Linked DNA regions of Dongshaea marina. The main gene of each other region encodes a partner of the protein of the gene in region 2 in a complex. Links are inferred from orthologs where the notes say so. Each region holds a gene or a part of one and is shown on either strand. Other genes may lie near its edges.

Region 1 (3,684 bases), 920 kb from region 2 along the record:
ACAACTGACTGATGCTGCAATCCTGGCATCGGATTGGGCAGCCTCCGGATTGAATGCGTCTGCCAGTTTTTTTTTCTTGAGTCATCTGCTTCGACAGCCTTTTGATTTATATCAATATCTTATCACTATTCTTTTGAATTTGTGTAGCACTCCTCCAATCGGAGGAGTGCTTGCAAGTTCATGATCTAAACCGGCTTAGTTTAGGCTTGGTTTTGTGGGCTGACGGGCTGGCTGGAAGCATACTCCCGGGCCAGGCTTGAGCCTGCGGCTCGACCGACATTATCGATGGCTGGGCGTAGCTCCTCGGCATATTCAGTGATATTCCATGGTGCTTCGCGAACCGGAAGCGACTCACAAGGAACATGAGTTGCAACCGCGTTAACCATCAGTGAGCGCACTATGATCCCGGACTGGGTCACAGTATCCTGGAGTGGCTGTGCATCAGCTTTCTGCTCTGGTGCTTTCCGGGCAGGCTCTGAGCTCTCCGGAGCTGGCTGCTGACTCTCTGGCTGCTGAGCCTGAGCTACTTCAGCTGGTTCTGGTTGTTGCACCGGCGCAGCTTCAGTGATGACTGGAGTCTGCTCAACCTGCTCAACCTGCTCAACCTGCTCAACCTGCTCAACCTGCTCAGTTTTAACCTGAGCTGTTTGGGAAGCCTGTGGTGCAGATTCTTGTGCAGGCACGGCTTGCTCAGCTGGCAGCTGCTCAGTGTTCACACTCTGTGCTACGATTTCCTGAACCTCTGGCTTAGACTGCTCCTGGGTAGCAAATGGTTGCTGCTCTTCAGTAGCTGGTTTCTCCTGTGCTACCTCTGAATCCTCCACTTTTTGGCGGCGTGCTTCTTCATTGATCCGCTTGCGACGCTGAGCATGGGATACCTGATGGCGCGGCGTGCGACGGCTACGACGAGGCTCTGCATCCTGGCCATTTTCTGCCTGTGTGTTGGCAGCGACCTGGGCAGGCTTACTCTGCTGTTGAGCCTGCTGCGTTTCAACGGCTTCCTTGTTGATTTCTGTCGCTTTAGAAGAGGTCTCCTGGGCAGGCTTAGCGCTGCGTGGTGACTGGTTCGTCTCCTGTTGTGCCCGGTTCTCCCGAGTTTCGTTGTTGCGTGGCTGGCGTGCTTGACGCTGTGGTCTGCTGCTCTTCTCCTGTACCTGAGCTTCAGACTCAAGGGCTGGCGTTGACTGGGCCGCAACCTCGGTTTCTACCGCTTGCTCAATCCGCACCTTCTTGCGAAGGTTCCGGCGTTGTCTGCGTTCAGCAACCTGTTGCTGCTTTTCCTGTTGCTTCTCTTGCTGTTTTTGAGCCGGAGTCGCTGCTGTATCCTGAGTCCGCTCTGCGTCACGGTTTGTATTGCGTGCCGGGCGGCGGTTTTTCGCCTGAGTTTGAGGACGCTCACGATTGGTACGTTGTGGTTTGTCCTGGGTTTTTTCCTGGGATTGACCTTGCTGGCGATTGGCTGCACGATCCCGGCCGGGCTTGCTTTCGGAGCGGCGATCGCGCCGACGATTGCTGTTGCGGTTTGTGCTTTCGGAGCGGCGAGACTGGTTACTGCTGCTGTGGTTAGCCGCAGGCTTCTCTTCAGCCGCAGGTGCAGGAGCTGCTTCTGCCTTGAACAGGCTGGCAATCGCCGAACCAATACGGGCCAGCAGCCCTGGTTGAGCCTGCTTTACAGGTTGAGCTGATGGTGCTGGTTTGGCTGCCGGAGCACTCATCCCCTGTAGAACCGGTTGCTCACTCTTGAGAGCCTGAGCCTGTTTCGGCGTGTACTGCTTGAGCTCAACTTCACTCTTCATGGCATAGCTGGAGCTTTCGAGCTCTTCGCCATTGCGAACTCGGGTCAGCTCGAAGTGAGGTGTATCAAAATGCTCGTGAGGGATGATGTAGATATCAACCTTGTAGCGCTTCTCCAGCTTACTGATGGCCTGACGTTTTTCGTTGAGCAGGTAGGCGGCAACGTTTACCGGAACCTGAGCATTGACCTGCTGGGTATTATCCTTGATGGACTCCTCTTCGATGAGGCGCAGGATAGACAGAGCCAAAGACTCGTTATCACGAATACGGCCACGACCCTGACAGCGAGGGCAGAGGTGAGTGGAGGTTTCCCCCAGAGAGGGGCGCAGACGCTGGCGGGACATCTCCATCAGGCCGAAACGGGAGATCCGACCCAGCTGGATGCGAGCTCGATCCTGGCGAACCGCCTCGCGCAGGCGATTTTCAACTTCACGCTGGTGACGGACCGGGGTCATATCGATAAAGTCGATAACGATCAGGCCACCCAGATCTCGCAGACGCAGCTGACGAGCGATCTCCTCGGCGGCTTCCAGGTTGGTTTGGAATGCGGTTTCTTCGATATCGCCGCCCTTGGTGGCACGGGCGGAGTTAATATCGATAGAGGTCAGAGCTTCGGTTGGATCGATGACGATACTACCACCGGATGGCAGTTGTACCTCTCGCTGAAAGGCTGACTCGATCTGGCTCTCGATCTGGAAGTGACTAAACAGTGGGATCTCACCATTGTAGCGCTTGACCTTCTGCAGAGCGTCCGGGCGAACCAGCTCGATGTGCTTGGTCGCACGATCAAACACCTTCTGGTTGTCGACCAGGATCTCTCCGATATCGCGGCGCAGGTAATCCCGAATCGCGCGAACGATGACGTTGCTCTCCTGATGGATCAGAAACGGTGCAGGCTGGCTCTCCGAAGCTTGCTTAATCGCATTCCAGTGGTTCAGCAGGATGTTGAGATCCCAGGCGAGTTCATCGGAGGATTTGCCCACACCTGCGGTACGGACAATCAGCCCCATCCCTTCGGGAAGCTTGAGCTGACTCAGAGCTTTTTTAAGCTCTGTGCGCTCTTCACCTTCGATGCGTCGGGAGATTCCACCGGCTCTGGGATTGTTTGGCATCAGCACCAGGTAACTACCCGCAAGACTGATAAAGGTAGTCAGGGCCGCGCCTTTGGTGCCGCGCTCCTCTTTATCAATCTGGATAATCACTTCCTGGTTTTCTTTGATCACATCCTTGATGTTGATGCGACCACGGGGAGTAAAGTTTTCTGGAAAGTAGCTGCGGGCAATCTCTTTTAGAGGCAGGAAACCGTGGCGTTCGGCGCCATAGTCGACAAAAGCGGCTTCCAGGCTGGGCTCAATACGGGTGATTTTCCCCTTATAGATGTTCGCTTTTTTCTGCTCGTGTCCCGGGCTTTCAATATCCAGGTCGTATAATTTTTGCCCATCAACCAGGGCGACTCGCAACTCCTCTTCCTGAGTTGCATTGATTAGCATTCTTTTCATCGATAACTCGTGTTGTTATGTAACGATTGTGTCAATAATCACGGTGTTATTGAATGCAGGCCCCGGGTTTAATCAGCGGAGCCTCACGGCTGCTTTGGGGTGGGGCGCTGTTGTTGTATGCATTCACGACACCTGACTTTTATGGTGTTTCATTTGGAGAATAGTTCTCCGAGCGAGAATTAACCTGCTTTTTTTATGGGCTCCCGGTCTGTTTTTACCGGTTTCGTTTCTTTTTTGAGCCATTTGGATTCGTTATTCTGCAACAGGCTGGAAAATCTCAGAAAATCCGGCGCATTATCCCATTAGTTGGCCGAATTTCGCAAGCCGCTATTTTTCCAGACACCAACTATAACTCATGCTAGAATTTCACGCCATGAATGAAGTAAATCAA
Region 2 (7,935 bases):
AAGCTCAGTAGCTCATCCGAGACGGGAGCTGCCCTGGTGGTGCTCTATAGCGATGAGCTGGAGAAAACTCTGCAACAGGTAGAGCAGGGTGGTGGAACCATCTGTAAGGATATCTTCAGCTTCCCCGGCGGGCGGCGCTTTCACTTTCAGGAGCCAGGTGGCAATAATGAGCTGGCGGTATGGTCTGATAACTAATACCAATCCCAATAGTTAGGTGATCAGGATATAACTTGCACTGATTTGGATAATCTGTGAGTGATTTAGCCCGTTGTCAGCATGGGCGTAGTTGCTTAGCAACGTAGCGAGAGCAATGGACTGCGAACTGGAAGAGGCTACCAGGATGGTAGCCGCTGGCATCGAGCATACAAGGGTAAGTTGCTCCCAGAGCAACGCACGCGAAGCAGGGTGGAATTGCCTCTTAGCAATGGAACGAGAGGCAGGATGCCGAACTGGGAGGATGTCCATGGATGGGTATCGCTGAGCTGGAAAGGAGCCTCATGGAAGAGGCTCGGACTTGCTGCGTGGCTCAAATGACTCATGGATTATCAGTAAGCCGATCACATTTCTTTCATGAATGGTATAACAGACGTCTCTGGCTATTCCCAGCCTAAAGAGTCTGCCGCCTGAAGAGCAGACAGTAAAAAAGGAGCCTTTTGGCTCCTTTTTAATCAGTGATTGAGACAGTGATTACTTCTGCTCTTCACCCTGCTCTGGAGCCTGAGCCGGAGTAGCTTGCTGCTTTGCCTCTTTAATAGACAAGCGCACACGACCCTGACGATCAACTTCCAGAACCTTAACATCGACCTTGTCACCCACTTTCAGGTGATCGGCAACACTCTTAACCCGCTCTTCACAGATCTGAGAAATGTGAACCAGGCCATCTTTGCCAGGCAGTATGGTCACGAATGCACCAAAGTCAGCCAGGCGAGCAACGGTACCCTTATAGATACGGCCAGTCTCAACCTCGGCAGTCAGCGCTTCAATGCGAGCAATCGCATCTTTAGCCGCTGCACCATCAACGGCTGCAATGCGCACGGTACCATCATCATCCAGCTCGATGTTAGTGCCGGTCTCTTCGGTCAGGGCACGAATGGTTGCCCCACCCTTACCAATGACGTCACGGATCTTCTCAGGGTTGATTTTGATCGTGTGGATACGTGGAGCCAGATCAGAGATATCGTCACGTGGCTTCTCGATCGCCTGATCCATCACACCCAGGATGTGGATCCGCGCGCCCTTGGCCTGAGCCAGAGCCTTTTCCATGATCTCACGGGTGATCCCTTCGATCTTGATATCCATCTGCAGGGCGGTAACACCCTCATTGGTACCCGCAACCTTGAAGTCCATGTCACCCAGGTGATCTTCATCGCCCAGGATGTCAGACAGAACCACGTAGTCATCGCCCTCTTTGACCAACCCCATGGCGATACCGGCAACAGAGGACTTGATCGGAACACCTGCATCCATCAGCGCCAGCGAGGTACCACACACGGAAGCCATAGAGGAGGAACCGTTAGACTCGGTGATCTCTGAAACCACACGAACCACATACGGGAAATCTTCAGCCGATGGCATCACAGCCTGGATTCCACGCTTGGCCAGACGTCCATGACCGATCTCACGACGCTTCGGAGAGCCCATCATGCCGGTCTCACCCACACAGTATGGAGGGAAGTTATAGTGCAGCATGAAACGCTCATTGCGTGACTCAGTCAGACCATCGATCAGCTGAGCGTCACGCTCGGTACCCAGAGTACAGGTCACCAGCGCCTGAGTTTCACCACGGGTGAACAAAGATGAGCCATGGGTTCTTGGCAGCAGGCCTGTCGCCACGTGCAGGGCACGGACCATCTGAGTATCACGACCATCGATACGAGGCTCACCACGCACCACGCGACCGCGTACGATTGTTTTTTCAAGCTTACCCAGCAACTCACCCGCTTCTTTCTGATTCAGCTCTGGATCCTGCTCCAGCAGCTTCTCAAGGGTGCTCTGCTTCACTGCGGTTACAGCGTCACGACGCTCAGTCTTATCAGTGATGCGATAAGCATCAGAAAGACCCGCTTCTGCCAGCTCGGCAATCTGCCCCTTAAGAGCCTCATTGGTTGCCGGCGCTTTCCAATCCCAGACCGGTGTTGCAACTTCGGCAGCAAACTCATTGATTGCGGTGATCACAGCCTGCATCTGCTCGTGGCCATAAACCACGGCACCCAGCATCTCATCTTCACTGAGCTCTTGCGCTTCAGATTCAACCATCAGAACCGCATTTTCGGTACCCGCAACAACCAGATCCAGCTTGCTCTCTTTGAGCTCTGTAACGCTTGGGTTCAGCAGGTAGCCACCATCTTTATAACCGACGCGCGCCGCACCGATAGGACCATTAAACGGAATACCTGAGATCGCCAGCGCAGCAGAGGTCCCGATCATTGCAACCATATCGGGTGCAATTTCAGGGTTTACCGACATGACGGTCGCCACAACCTGTACTTCGTTCTTAAATCCATCAGGGAACAGCGGACGAATAGGACGATCGATCAAGCGAGCCGTCAGCGTCTCACCTTCAGACGGGCGACCTTCACGCTTGAAAAATCCACCTGGGATACGACCCGCAGCATAGGTTTTCTCTTGATAGTTAACGGTCAGAGGGAAAAAGTCACGCCCCTCATCTGCTTCTTTTTTACCGACAACAGTAACAAATACCGCAGTATCGCCAATGCTCGCCATAACAGCCCCGGATGCCTGACGGGCCATGACTCCGGTTTCCAGAGTGACAGTATGACGACCATACTGAAAAGTTTTAACGATAGGATTCACTTTTCGCTTCCTTTAACTTTTAATCGCTTAATTTCGCGGCACAGTATACTTGATTCAGGACCAAAGGTAACTAACAGAAACCACTTGGATTGCATATATAGCTGTCAACGGAATAGCAATACCCAAATGGTGACTAGGAAAAGCTCCGAAGATTGGCTAATTTTGAGAATATCAATCCATCATCCAGGCCCGGTATGTATTCACGCCTTAAAACCCTTTTTCTTTCTCATCAGCAGTTTGCCCATGCTCTGCGCATCACCTTGGCCCTGGCATTCACCCTGATCTTTTATCAAATCACCGCCCTGCCCCACTCCATGTGGGGACCTATTACTGTGGCCGTAGTGATGATGCAGCCCCATGCGGGCGCAATCATCCACAAGGGGTTTCAACGCATCGGCGGCACCCTGCTAGGTGCCTTGCTCGGTCTGGTCACCCTGCTGTTTCCTCAGCACCTTCCGGCTCTGGTACCACTTTGGATCCTGCTCGGTTGTTTTTTCCTGAGCTTTCAGGCCAAAGGAAAGTACACCTATGTGTTCTTTCTGGCCGGGATCACCCTGCTCATCGTGGCCTACCAGGACAACAGCCAGCAGGAGCTCTCGGTAGCTCTGTGGCGAGTGTGTAATATCCTGATCGGAACCCTGATCGCGATCAGCTTCTCCAGCCTGTTTCCTATCCGGGCCCTCACTAGCTGGCAACGGCTCTTTACAGAAAATCTTCACGATCTCAGGTTGCTCTACCAGGCCCATGCCTCTGCACACACACCACACCCGGATGCCCTGCTGCACCTCAGGCAGCAGGTGATGGATCGTCACCTGCAGATGATTAACTTACTCGCAAATGTACAAAAAGAGCAGCATGCCAATGCCGAACTCTATCGCGGTATCCTTGCGACTCAGCGCTCACTCATCAGCCTGATGGAGCAGCTGATTGAGACCCACTGGAGCTCAGATGCCGGACGGCGCCAGCTCCTGGAGCAGGCCGAGCTGGCCGATTATCAGCAACAAATCGCCCAGGTCTTTGACCTGCTGGCAGACAATGCCCGCCACAAGATTGTTGTTCCTGAGATAGCTCCCCTCAGGATGATGGCCGGACAACTGGCTAAGGGCCAGGAGCAGCTCACCCTTGGCCCCTTTGGCTACCTTTGGCTCACCCGTCAGCTGATCCAACGGCTGCAGGAGCTCACCGAACAGCTAAAGAAGCTCAAATCATAGAGATAGCACCAAGTCGCACCCTGTCGGGATAAAAGATTCGCTTACAAAGAAAAAAATCCGGATAACTTATTTGTATGCGAATCAGGCTACTCGCTGCTGGCTCACTAGCTACTGGCGGATTTTAAGCTCCGAATGCAGAATATATTGCGAACCATTCCCATTAAACTGCTGTTTTGGGGGTTCAAAAACCCTATGGGCGCATCTTAATTTGACTTCCACCCCGGCAATTCATTAGGATCCTAACGTGTTTTTTACTAGGGTATCCGCATCGTATGCGAGAACAATCAAAAATTGGACGTCTGATCAGGGTCTCATTCGGCAATGCTTTAGAGTGGTATGATTTCTGCCTTTTCGGAGCCTTTGCCGCCACTATCGGTAGTGTTTTCTTTCATAGCCATGATCCTCTGAGCAACCTGATGATGGCCTTCGGTACCTTTGCCGCAGGTTTTGTTGCTCGCCCCGCCGGTGGATTTCTATTTGGTTACCTTGGCGATCGTATCGGTCGTCACTATGCGATGAACCTCGCTATCTTACTGATGGGGCTCTCCTCTATCAGTGTCGCGTTTCTGCCGGGCTATCAGACCCTGGGTATCGCCGCCCCTATCTTGCTTGTTTGCATCCGCCTGCTGCAGGGCCTATCAACCGGTGGCCAGTTTGGAAACCTCTTAGTGATCGCCAATGAGGACAAGCAGCTTAAGCACAATGGTCTTTATGCAGGGATCACCAACTCAGTTGCATTCTTTGGGATCTTTCTCTCTTCCGGCGTGAGCTTCCTGGTGCTCAACCTGACTCCGGATAGCTGGGCCGGCTTTGCCTGGCGGATCCCCTTCCTGCTGGGCGGAGTGCTACTCAGTGCTCACATGTGGCTATCCCGGAACTGCCATGATGAGCTGCCGGAGCAACCTAAAAAACAAACCGAAGCTAAGCAAACATCGACCTACTCAATCCTATGGCAGAAGCATAAAGTCGCCTTCCTGGTGGTCGTTTTGCTAAGCGCTGTTGCCGGCTCTTTGGAATATATCAGTTTCACCTATCTCATCACCTACAGTACTCAGGAAGCAGCCCAGGTACTGACCATGAGTGATGCCCTGTTGATCAATACCATAGTGTTGATCGCTGCCTGTGTGCTGTTGCCTGCGTTCGGCTACCTCTCAGATATCTTTGGTCGCCGCGATCTTCTGACTGCCGGCCTGCTGGTGTTTGCTGGCATGATCTATCCGGCCTATCACCTGATCTCCCAGGGCGGTTTTGAAAACACCCTGGCAGGTACCTCTCTTTATGCGCTGGGAACCTGCTGGATCTTTGGTGTGGCTCTGCCTATTTTCTCTGAAGTCTTCCCTCGCGAAGTGCGGGCCAGCGGTTGCTGTGCCGGCTTCGGATTGGGAATGTGTCTGTGTGGTTTCAGTCCTCTGATCGCAACTAAGCTGATCAGCCTCTCTCCAAGCTATTTCAACTACATGATGCTCGCCCTGATGTTACTGGGGCTCATCGGTGTCTTCACTATCACCCTGATCAGGCGCCCGCTACCGGGCCCACTCAAGACCAGTGTGATCCAGCGACTCGCTCTTAATCTCAACTAGTTTCAAGTTGCGGCCTTCTGGCCGACTGAATGACACAGGATCCAGGCTCTGCCTGGATCCTGTGTTTTAAACATGATGCGTTGTTTATGCGCATATTCAATGATGTATGAGGGATTTTGCCATGACCTTTGGCATCCCCATGCCAGCGGGCAACTATAATTTGGCTATTGTATCTTAGCCAAAAGATAGCCTTGATCCATCTGCTCCCTGGAACATACAGAACATGGGACCTACAACCGAAATGAAGATGAGAGGATACCTGCGGGAGTCGCTGCTATGAAAAAAACAGAAACATCAACCCCTGGGTTTTTTATACCGCGACCCTTTTGCTCATGCTAATCGTCGGCTTTGCCGTATTAGATCCCGCTCAAACCGAACAGATTTTTAAGAAAGCTCAGGCGCTGATCGTAGCCCATCTAAGTTGGTACTACGTGCTGATCGTGGCGATCATCGTCTTCAGCGTGGTGGTTGTCAGCTTCTCTAAATATGGGGATATCAAGCTAGGTCCGGACCATGCCGAACCCGATTACAGCTATCTCTCCTGGTTTGCCATGCTGTTCTCGGCCGGGATGGGGATTGGCCTGATGTTTTTTGGTGTCGCAGAGCCTGTGATGCACTTCCTTTCACCACCGGTCGGCAATCCGGATACGGTCGCCGCGGCCCGTGAAGCCATGACCCTGACCTTCTTTCACTGGGGACTACATGCCTGGTCAATCTATGCGATCGTCGCCCTGATCCTGGCCTACTTCAGCTTCCGGCATAATCTGCCCCTGACCCTGCGCTCGGCCCTGTTTCCCATCATAGGTGAAAAGATCTATGGCCCTGGGGCCATGCGGTTGATATCTTTGCCATTATCGGCACCGTATGTGGTGTGGCAACTACATTGGGCTTTGGGGTACTACAAATTAACTCTGGTCTTCATCACCTGTTTGGGGTCCCGGTGGATACCAAGGTACAGATCCTGCTGATCATAGTGACCACTGTGCTTGCCACCATCTCGGTCGTAGCCGGGCTGGATAAGGGGGTCAAACTGCTGTCCCAGATCAATATAGGTCTGGCATTCGTACTGCTACTGCTGGTCCTGGTGCTGGGCCCCACAGTGCTACTGATGCAGAGCTTTGTGCAGAATATCGGCAACTACCTCTCTGAACTGGTGGGTAAAACCTTTAACCTCTATGCCTATGCCCCCACCGACTGGCTCGGAGGCTGGACCATCTTCTACTGGGGATGGTGGCTGGCCTGGTCGCCTTTTGTCGGCCTGTTTATCGCCCGGATCTCAAGGGGCCGCACCATCCGCGAGTTTGTCACCGGAGCCCTGCTGGTTCCGGCTGGTTTCACCATGCTGTGGATGACTGTATTTGGTAACTCAGCAATCAATATGATCTTCCATCAGGGGCTCGGCTCACTGGCCAAGATCGTCAGTCAGGATCAATCCCTGGCCCTGTTTGCCTTTTTAGAGCAGTTCCCCTTCTCCTCGGTGCTCTCTTTCGTCGCCATCATTATGGTGCTGGTGTTCTTTGTGACCTCGGCGGACTCAGGAGCCATGGTGCTCAATATGCTGGCATCCTACGGCCGTGATGACACCCCAATCTGGCAGCGGGTCTACTAGTCTTCTCTGGTGGGCTTCGTCGCCATCGCGCTGCTGATTGCTGGCGGCCTTAGCGCCCTGCAAACTGCGACCATCGCCAGTGCCCTGCCCTTCTCTCTGATCCTGATGGCCGCCATCTACGGCCTTTTCAAGGCACTGAGAATTGATAGTGCCAAGCGCGACAGTCAGCTGTTGGCGGTCACGGCTCCGACCCCAATTCAGGCTCGGGTTCCCTGGCAGCAGAGGCTGCAAAATCTGCTGGTTTTCCCAACCCGTAAAGAGGTGCGGATCTTTATTACCGAAACAGCCAAACCCGCCCTGGAGACCTTTGCCAAAGAGCTGGAGCGTAACGGCATCGAGGTTGATGTCGCACAAAAGAGCGCCACTCAACTACGCCTGACCGTCTCCCACGGTGAGGAGACCGATTTTCTGTATGAGGTACTGAGTAAGGCGCACTTACAGCCGGATGAATCCCTGCTCTGTGAAGAGATTGATGAGGCCGATGATAAGTATTTCCGCGCCGAGGTTCACCTCAGGGAGGGTGGCCAGGATTATGACATTATGGGCTGGAGCCAGGAGCAGATCATCAGCGATCTGCTGGCTCAATATGAAAAGCATCTGCACTTTTTACATATGCTTCGCTAGGCTCAGATCTTGAGTTCATGACCCAATAGGCTGCCTCGGCAGCCTATTTTTTTAGCGGCTTGCCTCTTTCATCGAAACTTATGCCACACTGATTTTA

Evidence for each region. The genes of interacting proteins can lie anywhere in the genome.
Region 1: the proteins of pnp (region 2) and rne are in contact, whole or in part, in a cryo-EM structure (PDB 9QH0), measured with the Escherichia coli proteins. The link is inferred for Dongshaea marina from one-to-one orthologs.

The regions. Positions count from the first base shown.
Region 1 is NZ_CP028897.1:2,344,688-2,348,371, forward strand. It holds rne (ribonuclease E), read right to left. Parts: upstream 3,294-3,684; coding sequence 201-3,293; downstream 1-200. Other genes in the region: DB847_RS11235 (FNR family transcription factor), read right to left, coding at 1-85; rluC (23S rRNA pseudouridine(955/2504/2580) synthase RluC), read left to right, coding at 3,667-3,684. UniProt on the Escherichia coli protein: Endoribonuclease that plays a central role in RNA processing and decay. Required for the maturation of 5S and 16S rRNAs and the majority of tRNAs. Also involved in the degradation of most mRNAs.
Region 2 is NZ_CP028897.1:1,421,918-1,429,852, reverse strand. What follows is about bases 252-3,188. They hold pnp (polyribonucleotide nucleotidyltransferase), read right to left. Parts: upstream 2,815-3,188; coding sequence 688-2,814; downstream 252-687. Other genes in these bases: DB847_RS07015 (FUSC family protein), read left to right, coding at 2,967-3,188. In the rest of the region: DB847_RS07025 (VOC family protein), read left to right, coding at 1-195; more of DB847_RS07015, read left to right, coding at 3,189-4,025; DB847_RS07010 (MFS transporter), read left to right, coding at 4,298-5,605. UniProt on the Escherichia coli protein: Involved in mRNA degradation. Catalyzes the phosphorolysis of single-stranded polyribonucleotides processively in the 3'- to 5'-direction. Also involved, along with RNase II, in tRNA processing.